2 regions of the Arthrobacter sp. Ha26 genome follow, and region 2 is predicted to be linked to the other one. Evidence: riboswitches for the same ligand, from Rfam matches in the RefSeq annotation. Region 2 holds a riboswitch; the other holds the start of a gene.
What was found. A riboswitch is a leader RNA that binds a small molecule or an ion and turns the genes downstream of it on or off. The one in region 2 is predicted to bind glycine.

Region 1 (3,403 bases), on a different contig from region 2:
GGGTAGGTGATCATGATGCAGGACAGGGCGTCCTTGTGCGCCTCGATCTTGGCGTACAGGTCGGCGTGGTCGATGGTGCCGTCCGGCGCAGTGGCCACCACAACAACCTTCATCCCGGCAAGGACAGCCGAGGCGGCGTTGGTACCATGCGCCGAGGCCGGGATCAGGCAGACGTTGCGCTGCGCCTCCCCGCGGGAGTGGTGGTAGCCGCGGATCGCGAGCAGTCCGGCCAGCTCGCCTTGGGAACCGGCGTTGGGCTGGATGGACACTTGGTCGTACCCGGTGATCTCCGTCAGCTGGGATTCCAGGTCCCCGATCAGTTCACGGCAGCCTTCGGTCTGGGAGTCCGGGGCGAACGGGTGGATCGAGGCGAACTCGGGCCAGGAGATGGCTTCCATCTCGGCCGTGGCGTTCAGCTTCATGGTGCAGGAACCCAGCGGGATCATGGTGCGGTCCAGCGCCAGGTCCCGGTCGCTGAGCTTCCGGATGTAGCGCAGCAGCTGGGTTTCTGAGCGGTGGGTGTTGAACACCGGGTGCTGCAGGAAGTCGGAGGAACGTTCCACGGCGTCGTGCAGGGCAAAACCCTCTGTCACGTTGCCCAGCCCGGCACCAGAGGCTTCAACTCCAAAAGCTTCGAGGACGGCGTCGACGATTGCCGTCGTCGTCGTTTCATCCGTGGAGAAGCCCACGGTGTCCGCGTCGATGCTGCGCAGGTTGATGCCCTGGGCCTCAGCGGCAGCGATGATGCCCGCGGCTTTGCCCGGAACGGAAACGGTCACAGTGTCAAAGAAGCTCGTGTGCAGCACGTCCAAACCGGCGGCGGCGAGTGAGGCGGCGAGGGTCTTGGCATGGGCGTGCGCGGACCGGGCAATCGCTTTCAGGCCCTCCGGTCCGTGGTAGACCGCATACATTGAGGCAACGATGGCCAAGAGCGCCTGGGCTGTGCAGATGTTGGAGGTGGCCTTCTCGCGGCGGATGTGCTGCTCGCGGGTCTGCAGTGCCAGGCGGTAGGCAGGCACTCCGGCGGAATCCTTGGAGACGCCCACCAGGCGGCCGGGCATGGAACGCTCCAGGCCCTTCTGCACCGCCATGTAGGCGGCGTGCGGGCCGCCATAGAACAGCGGGACGCCGAAGCGCTGTGCCGAGCCGACAGCGATGTCCGCCCCCTGCTCACCGGGAGGCGTGATGAGGGTGAGGGCCAGGAGGTCGGCGGCGACGGTGACCAGGGCACCGCGTCCCTTCGCCTCAGCGATCACGGCGGTGTGGTCAAAAATCCGGCCTGAGGCGCCGGGCTGCTGGAGCACCACGCCGTTGATGGAACCGTCCGGCAGGCCCTTGGACAGGTCCGCGATTTCCACCTCGAAGCCGAGGGCCTCAGAGCGGCCCTTGACGATGGCGATGGTCTGCGGCAGGCAGTCGGCATCCAGCACCGTCTTGCCGTCGCGCGCATCTTTATTTTTATTGGCGCGGCGCATCATCAGCACGGCCTCGGCCACAGCCGTGGCTTCATCCAGCAGGGACGCATTCGCGATGGGCAGGCCCACCAGGTCCTGGACCATGGTCTGGAAGTTCAGCAGCGCCTCCAGCCGGCCCTGGGAAATTTCGGGCTGGTAAGGCGTGTACGCGGTGTACCAGGCCGGGCCCTCAAGGATGTTCCGGCGGATCACCGGCGGGGTCACGGTGTCGTAGTAACCCTGGCCAATCATCTGCACCGCAGTCTTGTTCTTCGCCGCGAGCCGGCGCAGTTCGGCGAGCGCCTCCACCTCGCTCAGCGCGCCACCCAATTCCAGGGCCGAGTCCTGACGGATGTCCTTGGGCACGGCGGTGTCAACCAGCGCGTCCACGGTGTCGTAGCCCACAGCCTCGAGCATGGTGTCGACGTCGGCCTGGCGGCGGGCCCCGATGTGCCGGTCAACGAAGGTGGCAGCCGGAGCGGTGGCGTCCGGGGAGGCGGAGGCCGGAATGGCGGAGGCCGGAGATACAGTCACGAGGAACTCCATAACTAAGGCGGCGCAGGGTACGCCACATCGATTCGGGTCCTCCCCGCTCTGTAACTGGACCTGAGAGTTTCCGCGTTGCCTGCTGGCGCGGGCCCCGCTTGCACCGTCGGTGAGCACAGCAGTCCAAGTCACCGGGACAGGATCCCAACGCGGACAGCGTGCTGCTTTCCAGAGGTGCCTCGCCGCGGCGGTACATGGGCCTGTGAGATTCCTGGGGAGGTATTGCTCCTACGGCGCCTGCTTGTACCTTCTGGCAGAACTCTCCCGCCGCAGATCAAAGGCTATTCATTTGGATTTGTCTTGGCACGCCCGGGGCGGCCAACACATGGACCAATTCTCCTATGGCGCAGGCTGTGGGGCAAATGGCAGCTAGCCCCTGAGCCGCTCCACGGCGGCCAGGAGTCCATCCACCTCCGCTTGCCGGTTGCCGGCCTTTCCGGCCGGCCCGCTCTCCCACATGGCGTTGAAGTACAAACCGTCCCCCATGTACAGCACAGCCTTTGCCATGGCCGCCCCCACGTCCTTGCCGATGAGCTCCAGCCACTGCTGCTGGATGGCTGCGAAGCGGCGGCGGGCCTCTTCATGGGCAACCTCAGCGAGGCGGGTAGCCGCAACGAAGGAACGGTCCATGGGGGTATCGGACCAGAGCGACGACCGGATGAAATAGGCGGCCGCCCCTTCGGGTGCGGACGCCATGGCAGCAAGGTCCTCCCCTGCCAGGTGGTCCAGCCGTTCAAGGGTGGCCGCGATCAGCGCCTCCTTGTTGGGGAAGTGATACAGCAGCCCGCCCTTGGAGACTCCTGCCCGCTTTGCCACCGCATCCAGCGTGGCGGCCCGCTCCCCCACGTCGATCAGGAGTTCTTCAAAGGCATCGAGGACTGCATCTCGCGCGACGGGTTTTCTGGCCATGGTTCCAATCATGCAGGCTCCTGAACCAGTTTCTTAACTATACCGTCTGGACGGTATAGTTAAGAGATGACCGCTTTCCCACCCACCCAGCAGGACCACACCCGCCTTAATCCGGCAAGCACCCACCGGCCGGCTACGGCCCGGGGGACGTGGCGCGACTGGCTCGCGTTGGCGTTACTGATGTTCCCGGTCCTCCTCGTCGCCGTTGACAACACCGCACTGACCTTTGCCCTGCCGGCAATAGCCCGGGCGCTGGATGCCTCCGGCGTCGAACTTCTGTGGATCGTGGACGCCTACCCGCTGGTATTGGCGGGACTGCTCGTCGCCATGGGGAGCCTCGGCGACCGGATCGGGCGCCGCCGGCTGCTGATCATCGGCAGTATCGGCTTCGCGGCAGTTTCAGCCGCAACGGCGTTCGCGCCCAGTGCCGGCTGGCTCATCGCAGGCCGCGCCGCCCTGGGCTTCTTCGGCGCGACGCTGATGCCCTCCACGCT
Region 2 (3,403 bases):
GGTGCTGCAGGTAGGTGGAGGTGCGCAGCACGGACTCGGGCAGTTCGAACCCGGCGGCTTCCACAACGGGACCGGCGCCGAAGGCGACGACCACCGCGGAGAGGACCTCCGGCGTCGTGGTTTCATCGACTGACACGCCGACGGTGTCCGCGTCGATCAGGCGCAAGTTGATGCCGCGGGCTTCGGCGGCGGTGATCACCTTGTGTGCCTTGCCGGGCACGCGGACGGTGATGGTGTCGAAGAAGGTGTCGGATACCAGTTCGCGGCCGGCGATTTTCAGCGTGGTGGCCAGGGCGCGGGCGTTGTTGTGTACGGTCTCGGCGATTGCCTTGAGGCCGTCGGGGCCGTGGTAGACGGCGTAGAAGGACGAGACGATAGCCAGCAGCGCCTGCGCGGTGCAGATGTTGGAGGTGGCCTTCTCGCGGCGGATGTGCTGCTCGCGGGTCTGGAGGGCCAGGCGGTAGGCGGGGACACCGGCGTTGTCCTTGGAAACGCCCACGATGCGGCCGGGGAGTGTGCGCTCCATGCCTTCACGGACGGCCATGTAGGCGGCGTGCGGGCCACCGAAGAACAACGGCACGCCCAGGCGCTGGGTGGAGCCGACGGCGATGTCCGCGCCCTGCTCGCCCGGCGGGGTGATCAGGGTGAGGGCCAGGAGGTCGGCGGCCACGGTGACCAGGGCGCCGCGGTCCTTAGCCTCGGCGATGACGGCGGACTGGTCCCAGACGCGGCCGGAGACGCCGGGCTGCTGGAGAACCACCCCGTTGATGTCGCCCTCGGGCAAGCCGTTGGTGAGGTCCGCGATCTCCACCTCGAAGCCGAGGGCTTCGGCGCGTCCCAGCACGATGGCGATGGTCTGCGGGAGCAGGTCGGCGTCCAGGACAGTCTTGCCGTCCTTGGCCGTTTTGTTCTTGTTGGCCCGGCGCATCAGCAGCACAGCCTCGGCCACGGCGGTGGCTTCGTCCAGCAGGGAAGCGTTGGCCACCGGGAGGGCCGTGAGGTCCTGCACCATGGTCTGGAAGTTCAGCAGCGCCTCGAGCCGGCCCTGCGAAATCTCGGGCTGGTAGGGCGTGTAGGCGGTGTACCAGGCGGGGGATTCGAGGATGTTGCGGCGGATCACCGGCGGGGTCACAGTGTCGTAGTAGCCCTGGCCGATCATCTGCACGGCCATCTTGTTCTTGCCGGCCAGCTTGCGGAGCTCGGCGAGGACCTGGACTTCGCTCAGGGCGCTCTCGAGGGTAAGCGGCTTGTCCTGGCGGATGGAGTCGGGGACTGCGCTGTCGACGAGGCCGTCAACGCTGTCATAGCCGACGGCCTTGAGCATGGTGTCGATGTCAGCCTGGCGGCGCGCGCCGATATGGCGGTCAGCGAAGGTGGTTGGGGACGATTGAACCGTCATGAGAGGAACTCCATAATTCAGGTGGCATACATCGCCACTTTGATTCGGGTTCCTCCCCGCTCTGTATTGGACCTGAGAGTTTTGCTTTGCCCTGCTGTTCAGCGGGACGCCACTTGCACCGTCGGTGAGCCCGGTTGCCCGGACTGCTTTCCAGAGTTGCCTTGCCGCGGCGGTACGTGGGCCTGAGAGATTCCTGGGGAGGATTTGCTCCTACGGCGCCTGCAGAACGTACCGGCAGGACTCTCCCGCCGCAGATCATTAGCATGTGCCACTGGTGGGTGACACGGCTCACACCATACAGGATTCGGCGCCGGGATGCCAAATCCGCACCGTTTTAGGGCGGGCGTACGACGGCGGGACGCCGGCCGTCGGCCCCTTCCCAAGGCGTCACGGGGGAACCGCGGTGGTCACCGGGCGCTCCCGGCCTGAGAGAATAGCCCCATGGAAATCGCCCTGGGCCTTCTGGTTCTGGTTGCGGTGGTCTGCGCCGGAAGCGCGCTGGGCCGGAAACTCAATATTTCGGTTCCCTTGCTGCTGGTGCTGGCCGGTGTTGCCGGTTCCTTCCTCCCGTTCGTTCCGCGGATTGAGCTGAACCCCGAGCTGGTCCTGATTGGCCTGTTGCCGCCGTTGCTCTACGCGGCGGCCCTGCGGACTTCACTGTTCGATTTCAGCTCCAACCGCCGTTCCATCGGGCTGCTCTCGGTGGGCTATGTCATCTTCGGCACGATTGCCGTGGGATTGGTGGTTTCGTGGCTGTTCCCTGAGATTCCGCTGGCCGCCGCGTTCGCGCTCGGCGCCGTCCTGGCGCCGCCGGATGCGGTGGCGGCAACCGCCATCGCCCGGAAGGTGGGGATGCCGCGCAGGATCGTCACTATCCTGGAGGGCGAATCCCTGGTCAACGACGCGACGGCGCTGATCTGCCTGCGGGCAGCGATCGCCGCCATCTCAGGGTCCGTGTCCGCAGTGGAGATCGCCGGGGACTTCCTGCTCGCGGTGGGCGGCGGGCTGGTGGTAGGCATCGCTGCGGCCTACGTTTTGACCGAACTACGCAAGCGCATCCGGAACGTGGCGATCAACACCTCCACATCGCTGGTGGCCCCCTTGGTGGCGTACCTCCCGGCGGAAGCGATCCACGCGTCGGGTGTCCTCGCCGTCGTCGTGACCGGGTTGGTGATGGGCACCAAGGCGCCGTCCATGCCCAACGGCGCCGCCCGGCTGAGCCAGCGCAGCAACTGGAACACGCTGCAGTTCCTGCTCGAAAACTCGGTCTTCCTGCTGATCGGGCTGCAGGTGCGGACCATCATCGAGGGCGTCCAGGATGATTCCCTTGGTGCCGCACGGATCTGGGCCGGCTGCGCGGTGATCCTCGCGGCGGTGCTGGTGCTCCGGCCGGTGTGGGTGTTCCCGGCGACGTACCTGCCCCGACTGATTCCGGCCGTCCGGCGCAACGATCCGAACCCGCCCTGGCAGTTCCCGGCCATTGTCTCCTGGGCCGGGATGCGGGGCGTTGTCACCCTGGCGGCGGTGCTGGTGCTGCCTCCCGACCTGGAGCACCGTTCAGTGCTGATCCTCGCTGCCTTGGTGGTGGTGGGCGGCACCCTAGCACTGCAGGGCCTCACCCTCCCGGGGCTGGTCCGCGTCCTGCGGGTGCAGGGTCCGGACCAGCGCGAGGATGCCCTGAACAAGGCGTCGCTGATGCAGCTGGCCACTGCTGCTGGTGTGGCCCGCCTGCAGGAGCTGCGGACGGAGGACGATCCGCCGGAGGTGGTGGCCATGCTGAAACGGCGCACGCAGGAGCGCGGTTTGGCAGCATGGGAACGGCTGGGCCGCCCGTCGGCGGAAACGGCGACGCCCAGCGAGCGCTATGCCCGGTTACGGCTTGCCATGCTGGAAGCCGAACGGTCAAAGGTGCTGGAGCTGCGGCGCGGCGGCGAGTACGCGCAGGAAGTCCTGAGCGACGTCCTGGAGCGGCTGGACGTTGAGGAATCCATGCTCGACGTGGCC

Region 1: another riboswitch for glycine. It lies ahead of gcvP (aminomethyl-transferring glycine dehydrogenase); the one in region 2 lies ahead of gcvP (aminomethyl-transferring glycine dehydrogenase).

Annotation. Positions count from the first base shown of each region.
Region 1 covers NZ_JBNHGX010000006.1:20,324-23,726, reverse strand. The annotation lists gene gcvP (aminomethyl-transferring glycine dehydrogenase) at 1-2,000, opposite strand, end outside; glycine riboswitch at 2,039-2,178, opposite strand; glycine riboswitch at 2,179-2,277, opposite strand; gene AC5RVY_RS14340 (TetR/AcrR family transcriptional regulator) at 2,370-2,909, opposite strand; gene AC5RVY_RS14335 (MFS transporter) at 2,976-3,403, shown strand, end outside.
Region 2 covers NZ_JBNHGX010000001.1:874,607-878,009, forward strand. The annotation lists gene gcvP (aminomethyl-transferring glycine dehydrogenase) at 1-1,399, opposite strand, end outside; glycine riboswitch at 1,451-1,558, opposite strand; glycine riboswitch at 1,560-1,657, opposite strand; gene AC5RVY_RS04180 (Na+/H+ antiporter) at 1,841-3,403, shown strand, end outside.